One region of the Microbacterium limosum genome, then DNA from elsewhere that is predicted to be linked to it. Evidence: riboswitches for the same ligand, from Rfam matches in the RefSeq annotation. Region 1 holds a riboswitch; each other region holds the start of a gene.
What was found. Region 1 has a riboswitch for thiamine pyrophosphate ahead of thiC (phosphomethylpyrimidine synthase ThiC). Riboswitches for the same ligand answer to the same signal wherever they lie in the genome.

Region 1 (6,887 bases):
GTGTGCTGGTCATCGGCGGCGGCGGGCTCGGTTCCCCGATCCTCCTCTACCTCGCCGCTGCCGGGGTCGGCACGCTGGGGGTCGCGGACGACGACGTCGTGGAGGCGAGCAACCTCCAGCGTCAGATCGTGCACGGCGTCGATGACATCGGCCGCCTCAAGATCGACTCCGCACGCGACGCCGTCACCGCGGTCAACCCGCGGGTGAAGGTGCGCACCCACCCGCTGCGACTGTCGAGGGAGTCCGCTACGGGACTGTTCGAGGAATACGACGTCGTCGTCGACGGGACGGACAACTTCGCTACCCGCTACCTCGTCTCGGATGCCGCGACGGTGACCGGGAAGCCGTGCGTGTGGGGGTCGATCCTTCGATTTCAGTGCCAGGTCAGTGTGTTCTGGAGCACTCACGGCCCGACGTACCGCGACCTCTACCCGGACGCACCTCCCCGCGAGTCCGCCCCCTCGTGCGGCGAAGCAGGCGTGTTCGGTGTTCTCTGCGGCGTGGCAGGCTCGCTGATGGCCGCCGAGGCGATCAAGCTCATCACCGGCACGGGGCGAACCCTGCTCGGGCGACTCGCCACCTTCGACCTCGCGGACGCCACGTGGCGGGAGTTCATGGTCGTACCCGACCCCGACCCCGACCGCGGTGCGGGAGCGGTAACCGGCGACCGGTTTCCGGGGGACTCGTGCAGTGATCAGGATCCGGGGAACGCACTCATCGACGTCGAAACGCTGAGCAATGCGCTGGGAGAGCGCTCGTCGGGTGGGGCGCCGTTCGAACTTCTCGACGTCCGAGAGGCCGACGAATACTCCCGAGAACACATCTCGGGCGCTCGCTCCGCGCCACTCAGTCGGCTGAGAGCCGACGGGCCCGGCTTCGTCGCGCTTCCCGACGATCGTCCGATCATCGTCTACTGCAAGGCGGGACCGCGTGCGCGTGCCGCCGCGGCACTTCTCCTGGCCGCCGGGCACCCGGATGTGCGTGTCCTCGACGGGGGATTCGACCGATGGGCCCTCCAGTCGCACTGACGACCTCGACCTGAACGCCTCCCAGCGATGGGGATGTCGACCATCGCGGGGAGGCGCCGATGGCGAGGCGGGCGTTCGCGGTGACGTCGGTGACGACGGCGTTCGTCGGTCACCGCACCAGGGGATCTTTGGCGGCTCTTCGCAGTTGAGGGTGTAGTCGAGGGTCGGCGGCTGGTTCGTGGATAGACGTCGAGGTCTTCCAGGATGGAAGTTCTCACACTGCCCATCTGCCGGAAGACCTCGACTTGCACCACCCTACGTTCGCGACCCCTGACCTGACCACGTTCTGCCGTCTCGATGAGCTCGGCCTCGAAGCCATCGGCCAGTTGATCGAGCCCGACCGGGCGGTACTCGAGTGCCGCGTCGTTGACGATGACCCGTGGTGTCGGAAGTGCGGCGCCGAGGGCGTGCCGCGCGACACCGTGACGCGTCCGCTCGCGCACGAGCCGTTCAGTCACCGGCCCACGACGCTGCTGGTGCGGGTGCGCCGCTACCGGTGCGGCCACTGCCGCCGCACCTGGCGGCAGGACACGACGAACGCGGCGGCGCCGCGGGCGAAGATCTCCCGCGGCGGGGTCGGGTGGGCGCTGAAGGCGATCGTGGTCGACCACCTCACCGTCTCCCGCGCCGCGGCAGGCCTGGGTGTGTCGTGGCACACCGCGAACACCGCGATCCTCGCCGAGGGCAAGCGGCGGCTGATCGACGATCCGGCCAGGTTCGACGGCGTCACCACGATCGGCGTCGACGAGCACGTCTGGCGTCACACCCGGTTCGGTGACAAGTACGTGACCGTGATCATCGACCTCACGCCCGCCCGCAACAAGACAGGTCCCGCACGGCTGCTGGACATGGTCGAGGGTCGGTCGAAGGCGGTGTTCAAGCAGTGGCTCGCCGCCCGGCCCAAGGAGTGGTCGAAGCAGATCGAAGTGGTCGCGATGGATGGGTTCAGTGGGTTCAAGACCGCCGCGTCCGAGGAACTCCCCGACGCGGTCCCGGTGATGGATCCGTTCCATGTCGTCCGGCTCGCCGGTGACGCCCTGGACCGGACCCGGCAGAGGGTTCAGCAGGACACTCTCGGGCACCGCGGTCACGCCGGGGACCCGCTCTACGGGGTCCGCCGCACCCTCCACACCGGCGTGAGCTTCCTCACCGAGAAGCAGACCGCACGGCTGGACGCGGTGTTCGCGGTCGAGGAGCACGTCGAGGTCGAAGCGACCTGGGGCATCTACCAGCGCATCGTCGCCGCCTACCGCGAACCCGACAAGAAGAAGGCGAAGGAGATGATGCGGTCGGTGATCGATTCCGTCAGCAGCGGCGTCCCCGCGATGCTGGCCGAGATTCGCCGGCTCGGTCGGACGTTGAAGCAGCGCGCCGCGGACGTCCTCGCGTTCTTCGACCTGCCCGGCACGAGCAACGGTCCGACAGAGGCGATCAACGGCCGACTCGAGCATCTCCGCGGCTCCGCGCTCGGCTTCCGCAACCTCGCGAACTACACAGCCAGGAGCCTGCTCGAGGCCGGAGGTTTCAGACCCTCGCTACACCCTTGATTCCGAAGAGCCTCTTTGGCGCGAGGGCGCTCCAGCATCCCGCCGATGTACTCGGCGAAGACGCGGGCGGTCACGGCCGGCTGGCCTGCTCGCGCACGGAGGGCAGTTCCAGATACACCGTCCCACCGGAGTCCCGGAAAGCCGCGGACTTCTCCCGCATGCCGACGATCCGCTCCTGCTCGGACATGTCGCCGAACCGGTCGCGGATGTCCTGGGAGATGCGCATCGAGCAGAACTTGGGCCCGCACATCGAGCAGAAGTGCGCCGTCTTCGCCGGTTCCGCCGGCAGCGTCTCGTCATGGAACTGCTCCGCCGTGACGGGGTCCAGGGCGAGGGCGAACTGATCCCGCCAGCGGAACTCGAAGCGCGCCTTCGACAGGGCGTCGTCGCGCTCGTTCGCGCCGGGGTGGCCCTTGGCGAGGTCTGCGGCGTGCGCCGCGATCTTGTACGTGATCACCCCCGTCTTGACATCGTCCTTGTTGGGCAGACCCAGGTGCTCTTTGGGCGTCACGTAGCAGAGCATCGCTGTGCCGTATCGGGCGATCTCGGTCGCCCCGATCGCCGACGTGATGTGGTCGTAACCGGGCGCGACATCCGTTACCAGAGGCCCGAGAGTGTAGAACGGTGCACCGTCGCAGAGTTCCTGCTGCCGCTCCACGTTCTCCCGCACCAGGTGGAGTGGGACATGCCCCGGCCCCTCGACCATGACCTGCACGTCGTATGCCCACGCCCGCTTCGTCAGCTCGGCGAGAGTGTCGAGCTCGGCGAATTGCGCGGCGTCGTTCGCGTCGGCCGTCGACCCCGGCCGCAGTCCATCGCCGAGGGAGAATGCGACGTCGTACTGAGCGAAGATCTCGCACAGTTCGTCGAAGTGCGTGTACAGGAAGTTCTCCCGATGATGCGCCAGGCACCACCCGGCCATGATCGACCCGCCGCGCGAGACGATGCCGGTAACTCGATCAGCGGTGAGCGGCACGTAGCGCAGCAGCACGCCGGCGTGGATCGTCATGTAATCCACACCCTGCTCGCATTGCTCGATCACCGTGTCGCGGAAGATCTCCCACGTGAGCCTGCTCGCGTCGCCGTCCACCTTCTCGAGGGCCTGGTAGATCGGCACGGTGCCGATGGGCACCGGCGAGTTGCGGATGATCCACTCCCGCGTGGTGTGTATGTCGTCGCCGGTGGACAGGTCCATGACCGTGTCGGCGCCCCACCGCGTCGCCCACTGAAGCTTGTCCACCTCTTCGGCGATCGAGCTGGTCACCGCGGAGTTGCCGATGTTCGCATTGATCTTCACCAGGAACGCCTTCCCGATGATCATGGGCTCGGATTCGGGATGATTGATGTTGTTCGGGATGATGGCCCGGCCCGCGGCGAGCTCAGAGCGCACCAGCTCCACATCGCAGTTCTCCCGCAGCGCGACGAAGCGCATCTCGGGGGTGACGATCCCGGCGCGGGCATAGTGCATCTGGGTGACCGTTCTCCCCGGCAGAGCGCGGCGGGGGCGACGCTTCGCGCCCTGCCACTCCGCCGACGCAACCCCGCGGCGTAGCGCCGCCCGTCCGTCGTCGTGCAGATTGCGCTCTCGACCGTCGTATGCCTCGGTGTCGCCGCGCGCCTCGATCCACGAGGTTCGCACGGGCTGCAGCCCCTGCAGCGGGTCGCTGCCGGGCCCGGCAGTGCGGTACACCGTCAGCGGTGGATTGGGGACGGCACCGGGGGAGTCCTCGAGCGCGATCATCGTGACGGGTACACGGATGCCGTGCTCCTCGTCATGCAGATAGGCGAGCGAGTGCGATGAATCGGTCATCAGAAGTCCTACTTCCTTCGCCGGCATTACCCGGACAGGTTCGAACGGTCGCGGGCCGCGTCAGCCCGATCTCAGCCCCTGCGAAGGGCTCCCGTGTGGATGATGACCACCTTATCGGACCGCGCGAACGCGAGCACCCCGGCGGGACGCAAGGAGCGTGGGGCGGATGAGGCCGGCGAACAGCCGCACGATTCCGAATCAGACGGTCAGCGTCGCGCGCAGCCGGGCGCCGCCGAGGTCACCGCCCGGTGACAGCGTGATCCGGCCCTCCGCCAACGGGAGGTTCTGCCGAAGGCGGGCGAGTCCGGACGATTCGAAGGCCGCGGGGGGCGCGTCGCCGTTGTTGTCGACCGTCACCGTGACCTCTCGTCCCTCGGCCGAGACCGCACTGCGAGCTCGCTCGCCCCGCCGTGCTTGAGCGCGAGCGCCGCGGACAGGGTGCGGATCTCCCCGTCGCGCAAGCGCGCCAGGTCCTGCACGATCGCGCCGACCTCGTCCGCCTCCCGCTCTCCGAGGCGCGGCAGAACGGACCCGAGCCGGGCCTCGAGGACGATGAAGGCGCTCTGGACGCTGCCGTGGAGGGTGTGGGCGAGGTCATCGTCGGGGGAGAGCCGTCGGTGGGCGCCACCCTGACGGCGGCGATCTCCGGGCACGCCGATCCGGTCGCCGACTCCTACTCGTATCAGTGGATGGCCGACGGCGAGGAGATTCCGGGCGAGACGAGCTCGGTATTCGACGTACCGTCGGAACTGGTGGGCGCAGAGGTCACGGTGCGCGTCACCGCCGTTCGTGCCGGATATGACAGTGCGAGCGGCGTGGGCACGGCGGGCGGTGCCTCGCACATCTCCCCCGGCGAGTACCGCACACCGTCTGCGGTGCGGATCGCGGGCGAGGCGGCGGTGGGTGCGGGTCTCTCCGCCGAGGTGACTCAGGAGGCGACGCCTCTTCCGGCGAGCTACGCCTATCAGTGGTACGCCGACGGCGCGCCGATCGACGGAGCCGTCTCGGAGTCCTACCGACCGGTGTCGTGCTCGGGACGTTCGCGACCACGGTGCAGGTGTCGGTCACGGGGCAGCCGCTCGTCGGCGAGACCCTGTCGGCCACGATCCTGCGGGGGCCCGCTCCGGGACCCGATTTGTACGAGTATCAGTGGCTCGCGGACGGCGAGAAGCTCGCCGGTGCGACGGGTGCGTCTCTCACGCTCACCGACCATTTGCTCGGCAAGCGGCTGTCGGTTTGGTGTCCGGCGCGGGGCTGATCCTGGCGCGGCACCGTCGGACGCAGCCGGAGTCCGCGGCGAAGTGACCCCTTCCCGCCCGTGCGCCGGCACGGGCGGGAATAATGGGGCGCGATGGATGACGGGGTTCGCAGCGAGCGCGAGGAGCTCGCCGAGCTGCGCGCCCGCGCCTACGGACCGGATGCCGATATCCTCGACGACCCGGCGGCGCAGGAGCGGCTCTCCCGACTGGAGGCGGCCCTCCGCGCCGCCGACACAGGGGCGGGCGGTGGACGCGTCGACGCGTCGACGCCCGCAAGCGACGCCGGCGCGGCATCCGCCCCGGAGAGCGGGCGATCGGACGGCGAGCCCATCGAGGACACCCGGGACGACGCCGGCTCGACCGTCGAGGAGCCGGAGCCGGAGCCGGAGCCGGCGTCCCCGGCCCCGGCGAAGCGCGGGCTGATCGACCGGATCGGCGGGCGCGTCGTCGTCGCGGCGGTCGTGACGCTTGCGATCGTGGTGGTCGGCGGCGCGGTTCTGCCCTCGCTCACGGGGCTCGGTTCCACCGCCGTCCTCCGCCCGGCGGGCGAGCCGTCGGCCGCGGTGGTGGACCAGTTGAACACGAACCCGCGTGACTTCTACGCCATCGACCCCGCCTCTGTGCGTTCGCACGAGACGTTCGGCGGGTTGGAGATTCTCTCGGCGCGCACGGCGGACGGCGCGGGCCGATGCCTCGCCGTCGCATCCGAGCGTCAGCTGTGGGCCCTGCAGTGCGCGCCGCCCGGACTGGACGTCATCCTCGACATCCCGATCTTCCCCGGCATCCGACTGCCCGACGAGTTCCCCGATCTCCCGGAGCGCAGCATCGTTCGACTGAGGCTCGCCGGCGACGTCGTGGAGGTGACGGTCGCCCCGGCATCCGGCGACGGGACGGACGCCGCCGCGTAATCGCGACGAAGGCCCCCGTCCGGTGCGTCCGTCCGACCACCACTCCGCAACGCCGCGGTGTCCGGCCGCGCCGCGGTGCGCGGCGTCTATTCATCGATCTTGGTTTGCGTCGTTGTTTTCTGTTGGACTGTGTTGTACCGTGTGGGCAACCACGAAGCCGCAGAGAAGAGGTCGGTGTGTACGCGACGGAGCGCCACGAGGCGATCGAGCGCCAGCTCTCGCAGGACGGGCGGGTCTCCGTCGTCTCCCTCGCGCGCTCGTTCGGGGTCACCACCGAGACCATCCGTCGTGACCTCGACGCGATGGAGCGATCCGGGTCGCTCCGACGGGTGCAC
Region 2 (6,887 bases), 1.3 Mb from region 1:
GTGTCGAAGGCCGCGCCGATCGTGCGGGCCTCCTCGTCGAGCTGGCCCGCGAACGAGCGCGTGGGCCGGGAACGGATGAGACGCTTCGCCTGCCCGTACGCCGCGGTCGCGCCCTCGAGCCACGAGCGTGCGACCGCCTCGGCGCGCGCGGCGACCCCGTCGGGCGGCGCGACCTCGGCGACGAGCCCCCACGCGAGCGCCTCGTCGGCCGACAGCATCCGATCGCTCAGCACCAGCTGCAGGGCGCGGCGCTCGCCCACGGCGCGCGCGAGCTGCGCCGAGACCGACAGGTCGGGCGTGAGGCCGACGCCCGCGTACCGGCTGCCGATCCTCGAGTCGGCGGCCGCGACGGCGTAGTCGCTCGCGAGCAGGATGCCGAGGCCCCCGCCCGCCGTCGTGCCGTGCGCCGCCGCGACGACCGGCACCGACGACTCCACGAGCGCCCGGATGCCACGGTGGATGATGTGGGCGAGCGCCGCGATGCCCTCGCCCGAGCCGACCGTGCTCGACATCGCCACGACGTCGCCGCCGGCGCAGAAGGCGGGGCCCGCGGCATCCACGAGGATCGCGCCGACGTCGTCGGAGGACGTCGCCTCGACCGTGGCGCGCTCCCACGCGTGGGCCATCTCCTCGTCGAAGGCGTTGAGCCGGGCGGGCCGGTTCAGCGTGATGCGCGCGAGGCCGTCCGCGATCGCGAGGCGGATCGTCTCGCTCATCGCGGTGCCATCCGGATCGCGCCGTCGAGGCGGATCGTCTCGCCGTTGAGGTAGCCGTTCGAGACGATGTGCTGCACGAGGGCGGCGTACTCGTCGGGCCGGCCGAGCCTCGGGGGGAAGGGCACCTGTCCGCCGAGGGAGTCCTGCGCCGCCTGCGGCAGGCCCTTCAGCATCGGCGTCTCCATGATGCCCGGCGCGATCGTGACGACCCGGATGCCGTGGCGGGCGAGCTCCCGCGCGATCGGCAGCGTCATCGCGTGCACACCGCCCTTGCTCGCCGCGTATGCCGGCTGTCCGATCTGGCCGTCGAACGCGGCGACGCTCGCGGTGCTGACGATGACGCCGCGCTCCCCGTCGGGGCTCGCCTCGTTGACCGCCATGGCGGCGGCGGCCTGCGCGATGACGTTGTAGGTGCCGACGAGGTTGATGCGCACGACCCGCTCGAAGTCGGCGAGCGAGCCCGGGTTCCCGTCGCGGTCCAGCACCTTCGCGGGCGGCGCGATCCCGGCGCAGTTCACGACGACGCGCAGGGGCGCGAGGGCGGATGCCTCGGCGACCGCGGCGCGCACCTGCTCCTCGTTCGTGACGTCGGCCGGCGCGAAGACCCCGCCGAGCTCCGCGGCGACCTCGTCTCCGGCGGCGCCGGGCAGGTCGAGGATCGTGACGACGTAGCCGTCGGCGGCGAGGCGCCTCGCGGTCGCGAGCCCGAGCCCGCTGGCGCCGCCCGTGACGAGCGCGCCGGATCTGCCTTCGTGCATCGGTTCTCCTTCGAACGAACTCGCCGTGAGCTCTCGCTCGGCATCCTGTTCCAGGGTACGCGGAACCGGGTCCCATGCGCACGGACGGCGAGCGGGACGACGGCCCTGCTCGGTCGCCGCCCCGTCAGACTCCGAGCACGAATCTCCAGGAACCCGTGGCGACGGCCGTCGTGATCGCGATCGCCGAGATCGCGGCACCCGCGATCACGAGTCCCGTGTCGGCGGCGCCCCAGCGGGACTCGCGCGCGAACGTCCGCGCTCCGTCGGTACCGAAGCCCCGCGCCTCCATCGCCGTGGCGAGCTTCGTGCCGCGCCGGATGGCCAGCACGAAGAGCGCGAACACCATGCCGAGCAGGCGGCGCACCCGCCCCTCGTCCGCGACGCCGCGGGCCCGGCGGGCGAGGGTCAGCGCCCGCCAGTCGTCGGCGAGGAGCCCCAGCAGCCGCATCCCGGCGAGCGCGCCGAGCACGAACCGAGCGGGGAGCCGCACGATCTGCGCGAGACCGTCGGCGAGGTCGGTGGGGTCGACCGTGATGAAGAGCACGACGCCGGGCAGGGCGATCGCGAGCACGCGGAAGAAGGTCGCCAGCGCCAGATCGAGCGATCCGTCGCTGATCCTCACGACGAACCATTCCGCGTAGACGGTTCCGGCGGGCGAGCCGTAGAGGGCGATCGTCACGGCCGTCAGCGGCGCCGCGACCCAGATCGGGAGGGTGCGCACCCAGAACTCACGCCACCGCACGCCCGAGAACACGAGCAGGATGCTCGAGAGCGCGAGCGAGACGGCGGCCGAGACCCAGTCGATCGTGAGGACGAGCGGCAGCGCGATCAGCAGCGCCGCCGCGAGCTTGGCCACGGGATTGCGCGCCGCCAGCACGCCGGCCCCGCGCGGGGCCGGGGCCTGCAGCGACCCGGCGGAGGCCGGCGGCGAATCGGCGCGGGCGCTCACGCCGCCGCCGCCCGATCCTGCGCGGGAAGGGCGAGCCGCCGCGCGCGCAGCGCTCGCAGGACGTGCTCGTCGTGCGTGACGGCCACGATCCCCGCTCCCTCGTCGCGCAGCCGCGCGATGAGGGCCACGAGCTCGGCCCACGTCACGGCATCCTGGCCAAAGGTCGGCTCGTCGAGTACGAGGACGCGGGGGCGGGTCGCGAGCATCGCACCGACCGTCAGGCGCCGCTTCTCGCCACCCGAGAGCGTATACGGGTTCGCCTCCGCCAGCGTCTCCAGGCGCAGGCGCGCCAGCAGCTCGTCGACGCGGACCTGCACCTCGGCCTCGGGCAGGCGCAGCGCGCGGGGGCCCACCTCGAGCTCGGCCCGCACGCTCGTGCGCAGCAGCTGGTGCTCGGGATCCTGCAGCACCGTGCCGATGCGGGTGAGCAAACCCCGAGCGGGCCACGAGACGGGCGCCGCGCCGAGGCCCCCCGCAAGCGACGCGGATGCCGCGACCTCGCCGCCCTCGGGCGGCAGCAGCCCCGCGAGGGTGAGGCCCAGGGTCGATTTGCCGGCCCCGTTCGGCCCCGTCACGCCCAGCACCTCGCCCGCCCGCACGTCGATCGAGAGCGGACCGGCGACCGGGCGGCCGCGCTGGCGCCCCACTCGCACGTCGCGTCCGGAGAGCAGCACCTCCCCCGGCTCGGCCGCGGGCGGCGCGGGATGCCGCGGGGGGACATCCGGAACCCACACGCCTCCCGCTGCGAGGGCGGGCCCGTGCGCGCCCAGGACCGCATCGGGCGAGCCGTCGGCGATCACACCCTCCCGCCCCAGCACGATCACGCGGCCGACGAGCGGAAGCCACGCGTCGATCCGATGCTCGACCACGACCAGCGTCGCCGCGCTGCGCTCGAGGGAGCGTGCCACGGCATCCCTCACCTCGGCGACGCCCGCGGGGTCGAGGTTGGCCGTCGGCTCATCGAGCAGCAGCAGGCCCGGCCGCATCGCGAGCGCCCCCGCGAGCGCGAGCCGCTGCTTCTGTCCGCCCGAGAGCGCCGACGTGGATCGATCCAGCGGCACATCGAGACCCACGGCATCCAGCGCCTCGCCGACCCGCGTCCAGATCTCGGGACGCGGCACGCCGAGGTTCTCGCAGCCGAATGCGACATCGTCGCCGACCCTCGCGAGGATCGCCTGGCTGTCCGGGTCCTGCAGCACCATCCCGGCGCGGCCGCGCGCGTGCGCGGCGGGGACGCCGTCGAGGGTGAGCGACCCGGTCGTGTCGCCCTCGTCGTCGCCGCCGAGCACGCCCGCGAGCGCGTGCAGGAGGGTCGACTTGCCCGCACCCGACGCCCCGAGCAGCAGCACCCGCTCCCCGGGCTCGATGCGCAGATCGATCCCGGAGAGCGCCCATGCGTGGCGCGATGCATAGCGCCACCCCCAGCCCGCCGCCGTCACGGCGACGGGGCGGGGCGGGGCGGGTGCTGCGCCCATGTCAGACGCGGCGGGTCACCTCGCGGCCCGACGCGAACCGGTTCAGGGCCCCCGTCGCCGCGAGGCCCCGGGCGATCAGCCACGATCCGAGGCCCGCGATCACCGCGCCCGAGATCGTCGTCGCGAGGATGTAGACGATCGTGAACGTCGCGTCGGCGCCGGCGTACCAGAGGAGGCGGTCGTTGATTCCGCACGCGAGGCCCGCGCCGGCGCCGGCGAGCATCGCCACCGGGAGGCGCCAGACGGCGTAGGCGAAGAGGAGGAAGACGATCTCGGCGCCGAGACCCTGCACGAGCCCCGACACGATCGTGAGCGGCCCCCACTGGTTGCCGACGAGCGCCGAGATGACGGCGGCGAGCAGCTCGGTGTACAGCGCGGCGCCGGGCTTGCGGACGATGAGGGCGCCGAGCACGCCCGCGACGAGCCAGGGGCCCGCGAGCAATCCCTGCAGGCCCGGCAGCAGCGGCGAGAGCAACTCGCTCGGCCCGAGGTACGCGACGTTCCACACGAGGAACAGCGCCGCGCAGGCGACGGCGATGACGCTGGCGACGACGATGTCGACGACGCGCCACCGCCAGACGATCCCCGCGAATCCGCGGGGGCGAGAAGGGGCGGATGAAGACGTGGACGTGCTCAAGATGTTCTCCTTCCTGCGCTGGCATGACCCAGATCAGGTTCGACGGTCGAAGCGTGGACGCTTCCTCTCAGCCCGGCACACCGGACTCCCGTGGTTGACAGGGGCGAGTATAGCCCCACGCCCCGTTGTACGTTAGGCCTGTGACCCCGAGCGACTCGCCGTCCCCGCCCGCGCTCACGCGGCGCGCGTTGCGCTCCGGCTCGACCCGGGGCGCGACGGACGGAAGCGTCGCGGTCGCCGAACCACCCGGGCCAGACGAGGCGGATGCCGCGGCATCCACCTCCCCCGACGAAGCCGCCGCCGAAGCCGCCGCGTCCTCGCCCCGGGCCCTTGCGTGGGTCGACGAGAGCGCGCTCGGCACGGGCGCCGCCGCCGCGCCGCAGGGCTGGGAGCCGCCGCTCGTGGAGCGCTGGCCCTCCCGCTTCGCGTGGCGTCGCGCGGCGCTCACCCCCCTCGTCGTGGTGGTGACGCTCGCCCTCGTCTACTCCGCGACCATGCTGCTCTGGCCGCTGCACGCGGTGCAGCCGCAGGTCGAAGCGTCGAGCGTCACGACGACGCCCGCGGCCGCCGTCTCCCCCGCCTGGCCCGCCGACGGCTCGGCGGCGGTCGGCGTGCCGGGCCTGGGCTCCCCGCTGGCGAGCTCGGGCCAGGCCGTGCCGATGGCGAGCATCACGAAGGTGGTCACGGCGCTCGTCGTGCTCGACGGGATGCCGCTGGGCGTGGGCGAATCGGGCCCCTCGTACACGTTCACGTCGGCGGATCGCGCCGACTACCGCGCCACGATCGCCTCGGGCGAGTCCGCACTGCCGTTCCCCACCGAAGACGCCCTCACGCAGTACCAGCTCCTCGAGGGGCTCCTCATCGGGTCGGCGGGCAACTACGCCGACTTCCTCGTCGCGCAGCAGTACCCGTCGCAGGCCGCGTACGTCCGCGCCGCGAACGAATGGCTCGCGGCGCACGCGCTGACGGGCATCACCGTCGTCGACCCCTCCGGGATCAGCGCTCGCAACGTCGCGACCCCGGCGGCGCTCATCTCGCTGGGGCAGCAGGCGATGGCCGATCCCGTGATCGCGGAGATCGTCGCGAAACCGTCGGTCGAGCTTCCCGGCGTGGGGCTGGTGGAGAACACCAACGCCCTGCTCGGCGACCCGGGTGTGGTCGGGGTCAAGACGGGATTCCTCGGCCGCGACTACAACCTGCTGACGGCACGCGATCTCGAGATCGGCGACACGACGGTGCGCGCCTTCGTCGCAGTTCTCGGTCAGGACAGCGCGGAGGCGCGCTTCGCCGAGACCCGCGCGCTGCTGGCGTCCCTGGACGCCCCGCTCCAGCCGACCGTCGCCGTGCCCGCCGGCACGGTCGTCGGCACCGTGACGACGCTGTGGGGCGACCCGGTGCAGCTGGTCACCCGCGACGACGCGGCCGTCATCCTCTGGAACGGCGGAACGAGCGTCGCCTCGATGCAGCTGGGTGTGGCCGACACCGCCGACGCACGCGAGGAGGGGGATGCCGGGGGCGTCCTCCGCGTGACGGGTCCCTTGGATGCCGCGGAGTCCCCCGTCGTGCTCGCGGCGCCGGTGGCGGATCCCGATCCGTGGTGGCGGCTGACGCATCCGCTCGAGCTGCTCGGGCTCTCCCCCGGCGCGTGAGCGCGGGCCTCGCTACAGTGAGCGCAGACCCCCTCCGACAGGAGCCGCCGTGGCACGCCTGCTTCTGGGGATGGACGGTGCTCGCGACGGTGCTCATCGCCCTCGGCGCGCTGCTCGCGCCCGTCGCGGTCGTCGCCGCGTGGGCCGACGTGCAGCTGAGCGACACCGACCGCTTCGTGCAGACCTACGCGCCGCTCGCCGAAGACCCCGCCGTGCAGGCATTCGTCGTCAGCCATGCCCAGGTCACGGGCGCCCTCGCGGGCCGGGAGGGGTCGGCGATCTCCCTCGGCGACGACGGCACGATCGGCATCCGGCTCGCCCCCATCATGGATGCCGTCACGGGGGCGCTCGTCGCGCAGGGCATCGGCCTCGCCGACGCGATCCCCACGATCGATCGCACGATCCCGATCGCGCAGTCCGACGCGCTGCCCTCCGCGCAGCTCGGGTACTCGCTCGCCCTCGCGGCGGGCCTGTGGCTGCCGTGGGTCGCCCTCGGGCTGCTGGCCGCCGGCGTGCTCGTGGCCCGCCGGCGCGCGGTCGCGCTCGTGGCGGCGTCCGTCTCGCTCGCGACGGTCTGCGCCGTGCTGGTCGCGGGCTTCGCCGCGGGCCGCATCGCCTTCCTCGCCACCGTGAGCCCCGGCATCCTGCCCTCGGGCGCCGCCGATGCGGTGTACGCGACCTTCACGGGCGCGATGCGCGACAC
Region 3 (6,887 bases), 1.2 Mb from region 1:
GTCGTCGGCGTAGGTGTCGAGCCAGGACCGGTACGGATGCTCGGCATGTGAGAGCGGATGCAGCCGGGCTCCGACGTCCTGGTAGAGCCAGAAGCACGGCAGCAGCGCGGCGATCAGCACCGCATAGTCCCCTCGGCCGGCGCACGCGAGCAGATGGTTCAGATAGGCCGTCGTGGTCTCGCTGGGTCGAACGTCCTCGAGTGTGCCGGGCGCAAGCTGGCTCTCGTGCAGTTGCAGCTCTGCCGCGATCGCCGACTGCGCCGCTCCGGCCCAGAACGCCTGCTCTTCGGGTGTCGGGGCGAGACGGCTGGCTTCGGCGAGCGCTCGGGAGTAGTCGCGCAGGTAGAGTGCGTCCTGCCCCAGGTACCTGAGGAACGCCTGCCGGTCGAGGGTGCCGTCCCCCAGGCCCCGGACGAACGGCAGCTCGTCGATGCGTCGCCGGATCTCGCGGGTGCTCTCCCACCATTCGGCCTCGACCTCGGCCGGGGTGGGGTCGGTGGCGACGCCGCCGCGCTCCCAGAGCCCCGCGAAGTGGCTGACCGGACCGTGTCCGGCACCGACCTCCAGCTCGGCGCCATGACGGATGCTCTCGGCCAGCCACCGCTTGGACTCCCGGAGGGCTCCGCTCCAGTCCCGCGAGCGCGCAAAACGGGTGGCCAGGGCGGAGGACAGCGAGCATCCCGTGCCGTGCGTGTTCGTCGTGTCGATGCGGATGCCGGGGAATTCGACGACCTCGACCGTGTCACCGTTCGCGTCGACGAGCGCGTCGGGCAGTGCTGCTCCGGCGAGGTGCCCGCCCTTCGCGAGGACGCGCACGCCGTATCGCGCGGAGACGCGGCTCGCCTGAGCCACGACCGCCGCCCAGTCCGTCGCGGCGGGCTCGTCGGCGAGGATGGCCAGTTCGGGGACGTTCGGAGTGAGCAGATCGGCGCGGGAGACCAGAGCGCGCAGCGTGTGCTCGGCCTCCTCGTCGAGGAGGCGGTCGCCGCTGGTGGCGACCATCACCGGGTCGATCACGACGACCGGCGGGAGCGTGCGATCGAGCCAATCCCCCACGGTCTGGATGACCTCCGCGTTGGCGAGCATCCCGATCTTGACCGCGTCGATCGTCACGTCGTCCGAGACGGCGTCCAGCTGCTCGGCGAGGAACGCCACCGGCGGCACGTGCACGGAGCGGACGCCGAGCGTGTTCTGGGCGACGAGGGCGGTGACGACCGCCATGCCGTACCCGCCGTTGGCGGCGATGCTCTTCAGGTCCGCCTGGATGCCGGCGCCGCCGGTCGGGTCGGTTCCCGCGATGCTCAGCACCCGCGGCATCCGCCGGGGCGCCGTCACGATGCCGCTCCCCAGGCCGCGCGCAGCTCGCGGGCGGCGGTCGCGGGATCGGGGGCGGAGCAGATCGCCGAGACGACGGCGGCTCCGGCGGCGCCCGCCGACCGCATCTCGGGCAGATCGGCGCTCGTGACCCCGCCGATGCCGACCGCGGGCAGGGGGCTCGCCGCGACGAGCCGGGCGAATCGGCCCAGGCCGAGGGGTTCGGGCGCATCCTTCTTCGTCGTCGTCGCGTGCACGGCTCCGATGCCGACGTAGTCGACCCGGGCGGGCCCCGCCGCCGCGAGACGGAGCTGCTCCGGCGTGGATGCGCTCAGCCCGAGCACGGCCTCCGCGCCGATCAGCTCGCGCACCGCATGCGCGGGGAGGTCGGACTGGCCGACGTGCACGCCCTCGACGCGGGCCCCGGCGGCACGAGCGGCGAGGAACACGTCGACCCGGTCGTTGACCAGCAGCGCGACCCCGGCGGGGAGCGCATCGGAGATCCGCAGCACGGTGTCCAGGAACTCCCGGACGGAAGCGTCCTTGTCCCGCACCTGAACCGCCGTCACACCGCCCTCCGCGGCTGCGCGCACGAGCTCGACGAGATCGTGGCCGGCCGCCTCGGCGAGGCGCGAGTCGGTCACGAGATAGAGCGACAGGTCGATGCTCACGTCAACGCCGCCCTGCTGCGCAGGGCGTCGCCGTCGACCGTGGCGAGAGCGTCGAGGAACGCCGCCTGGAAGCTCCCCGGCCCCGCGGCGCGTGCGGCGGCGAGCTCCGCGGCGACCGTGTACACGGTGATCGCGGCGACGGTGGTCGCGAACCGGTCGTCGTCGACCGCAGCGAACGCCGCCATCACCGCGCCCAGCGCACACCCACCGCCGGTGATCTTCGTCAGCAGCGCGTCGCCGTTGGCGATCCGCACGAGGTCGCGCCCATCGGTGACGACGTCCACCGGCCCGGAGATCGCGACCACTCCCCCGGTGCGCTCCGCCAGCGACCGCGCCGACGACACGGCGGCATCCACCCCGTCGGAGGCGTCCACACCGCGCCCGCCCGCTCCGGAGCCGGTCACGGCGATGATCTCGGAGGCGTTCCCGCGCACCACGGTCGGGCGCAGATCTCGCAGGGTGTGGCCGAGCGGCGTGCGCACCGGCAGCGAGCCGACCGCGACCGGGTCGAGCACCCACGGCGTGCCGGCCGCATTGGCGGCGGTGACCGCCTCGAGCATCGCCTCCCGCTGCTCGAGCGTCGGCGTGCCGAGATTGACGAGGAGTCCGGAGGCGACTCCCGCGAACGGGCCCGCCTCCCCCCGGATGTCGACCATCGCCGCCGACGCGCCGAGCGCGAGGAGGGCGTTGGCTGTGACGTTGACCACCACGCTGTTGGTGATGCACTGCACGAGCGGCACGTGTGCGCGCACCCCGTCCAGGGCGGAGCAGGTGAAATCGAGCAGGTTTCCTGGCGTGCGCGTCATGCGCGACATCCCTTCGCTAGTACGAACTAGATCAGGTTCGACGGGTGTGATCTCAGCCCCGCGGGGCACCCCGTGTCACGTGGTTACCTCTCACGCTACCCGCAATCCGCAACAGGGCGGGAGCGCCGAGCTCATGCCGTGGCGCGCCCTGCGGCGGTCGCGTCGGGCACTTCGGTGAGGCGTCCGGTCTTGACGTCGTAGATGTAGCCGTAGACCGCGATGCGCGCAGGGACCAAGGGGTGCGCCTTGATGCGCGTGACGTCCTCGGTCACACTGGCCGCCTGATCCGAGATCGTCAGCCAGTCGATGTACTTCGCCTCGGACGAGCCCGGTCCCTCACCGACGTCGTAGAACCCCTTCTCACCGAGCACAGCCGTCTCGAGGCTGCTGGCCAGAAGCCCGCGCATGACCTCGTCGGTGAAGAACTCCATGCCGCAGTCGGTGTGATGGATGACGAACCACTCGCGCGTGCCGAGAAGCTTGTACGAGATCACGAGCGATCGGATCGCGTCGTCGGAAGCACGCCCCCCGGCGTTGCGGATGACGTGCGCGTCGCCCTCGCTGAGGCCGGCGAACTTCGCAGGGTCGAGCCTCGCGTCCATGCACGTCAGGATTGCGAAACCCCGCGCAGGCGGCAGGGCGAGCTCGCCTTTGTCTCCGAAAGCGTCGGCGTAGCGGCCGTTCGCTTCGAGCACTTCAGACAGCACGGTCATGGCAACTCCTCGGGATAGACGACCCGCGGCGGGCGCGCGCGGTGTTATCAGGCTAGATCCGTGCGCGAGAGGGGCAACAGTGTGACAGCAAGTGACGACGCGCTCCCACGCGACACCACGATCGAAGAGTCCGCGCCCGGACGCTCCCGCCGTGGACCGGCGGCAGCGCCGCAGAAGAAGGCCCCAGAGCTGGACAAGAACGGCGGAGACAATGGCGGAGACGAATGGCGGAGACGGAGGTGAGACGGAGGGATGTGAAATCGCGCCGACGGCAACCGAGACGGGTCGAAACCGCATGATTCCGCGGTTTCTGACGTGGCGGACATCCTCCTCGATCAGGTGAGCCGGGTTCGATTCGTGGCAGAAACGTGGCGGGTATTCGGCGCGAGATCAGGTGGCTGCACCGCCCTTCTGTCGCGCGATCTGGAGACTACGCGGATGCAGCTTCGACCATCATCTCGACGGCCTCGATCATGCCGTATCGATCTCGCAAGGTGTCGAGAATCTCCTCGACGGTGAGCGCTGCACCGTAGCGGCCGGAACGAATCGCGATCTCCTGCACCGCGGCGAGCGCATGCCTTGGGTTGAGCGCGACAGTGTTCTTCGCGAAATCCCTGGCGCTGAGCACCTGAATGCCCGGCGAATCTTGCCTGGAGGGAAGTCCTTCAGGTTCTCGGTGACGATCGCTCCGGCTCCCGCGATGACGGCCGCGGCGACCACATGCTCGTCGTCCGGATCGGGAACCCCGAACGTGCCCTCGAGCGGCTCCCAGCCTTCGGCCTCCGCGTCGGCGAACTCTCGCCGCATCGCGGCGAGTCGCCGTGAACACGCCCCCATCCTGTCAGCCTGCGAGGTCAGAGTCGGGCAGCCCGCCTCGCCGCGACCGCCTTCCGCGCCGCCTTGAGGTGCTCGAGCGTCTGCTCGATGTTGTCTTCGCCGACGGAGTCGCGTGTGGCGGCGAGGATGTCGTACTGCCGCTCCCGCCGGCGCTCCCGATAGTCGAGCAGATCCGCGAGGAGTATGCGTCGGTGCGTTCCCGCCTTCTCGAACGGGATCTCGCCCTCGTCGAGGAGCTTCACGATGGTCGGGCGGCTCACGTTCAGGAGATCCGCTGCCTGCTGGGTGGTGAGCCGTGTTGTCTGGGGTACAACTGACACGGCCAGCCCGCTCTGCATTGCGTCCACGATCTTGCGGAGTGCGAGGTAGACCTCTTCCGGAAGCTCGACCTGGTCACCTGGACGCGCCCCGGCAAGGAAGTACCTTGGTTCGGGAAGAGCCCGGCCGGCGGCCTCATGGGCGGCGAGGAAGTCAAGCACCGGGGCAAGCTCGACTCCACTGCTGGGAAGGTACGTCTCTTCAACAACTGCAGCGCGAGACACAGAAATCACCCCAATACACGTAAACGCAGGAGATTGCGTTTGTTGCGATTACGGTACCACGCGTCACCGACAGGTCGATAGGCGCGTGCTGGGGCAACGATCAGATGCGTCGTCAACACACCCCGAGCCGCGCGAGCGCGAAGCTCCACGGAATGCGCTCCTGCTCGAGGCGTATGTTGCCCTCCGCGCTCATCGCCTGGAGAGTCGCGCGCTCATCAGGCGTGAGCAGCTCGAACACGCCGACGTTGGGATCGGGATCGATCCCCCACAGATCACGGTGATCGAACAGAGTATCCATATCCATCAATGCCGACGTTGCGTCCACTCCCTTGGATCGAAGTCGGTTGAGTATGGCGAATCCGTGCGAATCGAGATCGCCCCAGTAGGTGACCGTCTGCGCCCACGGGAGGCGGGCGACGAGATCGACGCGGTGACCGCCACCATGCACTGCTACGGCTCGGGGCACATCGGGCATCGCGAGCAGGGTGGCGAGGTTCTCGAATACGAACACGCGCTCGGGTCGGATCGTGCTCGCCGCAAGGTCGTCGACGGGCGCCGACAGATCGGTGAGCCCCTGGAACGAGAGCGACGGATCGAGAGCACGGATCCGTATGAGCGGTGACGGCTCGCGAAGGCCCAGTTCGGGCGCTCCGGTTCCCGCCCGATGCAACGCTTCCACGAGTCCGCGGCGAGATTCGATCCATTTGGTGTGGATGCCGCGGATCGGCAGTTCCCGCACCAGGCGGCCCGATTCCGGGTTTTCGCGCAACCAGGCCAGCACATGGACGAGCCTGTGGAAATCGGCGCCATCGAGATCGGCGATCGCGCGGCCATGGGCGCGGAGCACGCCGCCGACATCGGAGCCTGCCAGGCCCCGCAACTCGTCAAGTCGCGCCACCAGAAGTCGCCAAGCATCCGCCTCGCCCGCCGCTCGAGCGATCGAATCCGTACCGCGCAGCACCGCGCGTACGGGGACTTCCTGCGACCCGATGCGTGACCAATGGCGGACGACCCACTCGAGCTCGATACCCGAATCCTCGCTCACACCGCGCCAGGCGTCGACCCACTGTCGAACCCGATCGAGATCGTCCAGCGCCTCCCGCTCCGTTGGCGGGCGTAACGGAACGTCGAGCACCACATCGGTCTGCTGCTCGGCGGCCCAGGTGCGTGCATCGCGGTCGAAGAGTTTCTTCGCCCGCGCGCGCAGGTCAGATGGTGTGACAAGCCTGGTCACGCGCGCGACTCCGCGTGCGGCGGGGTGGCGACCTCAGTCTCATCGACCGAGAACACCACGTTCGCCAGCCGTGAGGCGTCGCGGTCGGGGTTCGATACCGACGTGATCGCGCCCACGTACGGCTCGAGCGTCTGCAGCAGCTTCTGCGGTGTCGCGAGGACCATGTGGAATCCGAACTCGCGGAACACCTCCATCGCGTTGCGCGTGTATCGGCTGTCCGCCTTGTCGAACGCCTCATCGAGCACGATCGACCCGAACCTCGGAACCTCGTCCTCTTCTTCAGTCAGCTGGTACCGCAGCGCTGCCGCGAGGCAGAAGATGACGAGCTTCTGCCGCTGACCACCCGACAAGCCCTCTGCGGAGTCATACACCCGCACAACCCGGCCGGCGACGTCCTTCTCCCGCGCGAGGAAGCTCACGTGAAGCCTCGTGTCGAGCACCCGGTTGCGCCAGTCGATGTCGACGCGGTCCTTGGATCCGAGTCGACCGATTACGCGCTGCAGCACGGCGAATCGTTGCTCGGCACCGGCGGCCGACTCGTCGGCCCAGTTGCCTTCAACGATGCGGCGGAGGTCCGTGAGGAACTCGTCGACCTCCTGGGCCCGCGTCGTCTTCACATCGATCTCGAGGAAGCGGTCCGCTCCCTCGAACGGGGACCGCCCCAGAGATGCGTTGACGGGGAGGATTCGCTCACGGATGAGACCCGGGGCGTCGCGGAGATCGCTGAGCAAGTGTGCGACGACGTCCTGCGATCGTTCCCGCAACAGCTT

Region 2: another riboswitch for thiamine pyrophosphate. It lies ahead of RYJ27_RS01295 (ECF transporter S component); the one in region 1 lies ahead of thiC (phosphomethylpyrimidine synthase ThiC).
Region 3: another riboswitch for thiamine pyrophosphate. It lies ahead of thiM (hydroxyethylthiazole kinase); the one in region 1 lies ahead of thiC (phosphomethylpyrimidine synthase ThiC).

Annotation. Positions count from the first base shown of each region.
Region 1 covers NZ_CP137080.1:1,512,147-1,519,033, reverse strand. Annotated here, with positions in the region: gene moeB (molybdopterin-synthase adenylyltransferase MoeB) at 1-1,028, shown strand, start outside; gene RYJ27_RS07365 (ISL3 family transposase) at 1,274-2,575, shown strand; gene thiC (phosphomethylpyrimidine synthase ThiC) at 2,646-4,385, opposite strand; TPP riboswitch at 4,381-4,490, opposite strand; gene RYJ27_RS07355 (hypothetical protein) at 4,584-4,742, opposite strand; gene RYJ27_RS07350 (hypothetical protein) at 4,739-5,038, opposite strand; gene RYJ27_RS07345 (hypothetical protein) at 5,413-5,643, shown strand; gene RYJ27_RS07340 (hypothetical protein) at 5,737-6,552, shown strand; gene RYJ27_RS07335 (DeoR/GlpR family DNA-binding transcription regulator) at 6,729-6,887, shown strand, end outside.
Region 2 covers NZ_CP137080.1:259,928-266,814, reverse strand. Annotated here, with positions in the region: gene RYJ27_RS01315 (enoyl-CoA hydratase/isomerase family protein) at 1-716, opposite strand, end outside; gene RYJ27_RS01310 (SDR family NAD(P)-dependent oxidoreductase) at 713-1,474, opposite strand; gene RYJ27_RS01305 (energy-coupling factor transporter transmembrane component T family protein) at 1,599-2,381, opposite strand; gene RYJ27_RS01300 (ABC transporter ATP-binding protein) at 2,420-3,898, opposite strand; gene RYJ27_RS01295 (ECF transporter S component) at 3,900-4,535, opposite strand; TPP riboswitch at 4,529-4,637, opposite strand; gene RYJ27_RS01290 (D-alanyl-D-alanine carboxypeptidase family protein) at 4,676-6,184, shown strand; gene RYJ27_RS01285 (hypothetical protein) at 6,202-6,887, shown strand, end outside.
Region 3 covers NZ_CP137080.1:327,846-334,732, reverse strand. Annotated here, with positions in the region: gene RYJ27_RS01620 (bifunctional hydroxymethylpyrimidine kinase/phosphomethylpyrimidine kinase) at 1-1,335, opposite strand, end outside; gene thiE (thiamine phosphate synthase) at 1,332-1,985, opposite strand; gene thiM (hydroxyethylthiazole kinase) at 1,982-2,791, opposite strand; TPP riboswitch at 2,783-2,874, opposite strand; gene RYJ27_RS01605 (carbonic anhydrase) at 2,923-3,504, opposite strand; gene RYJ27_RS01600 (hypothetical protein) at 3,935-4,132, opposite strand; gene RYJ27_RS01595 (helix-turn-helix domain-containing protein) at 4,359-4,820, opposite strand; gene RYJ27_RS01590 (DUF3322 domain-containing protein) at 4,996-6,117, opposite strand; gene RYJ27_RS01585 (ATP-binding protein) at 6,114-6,887, opposite strand, start outside.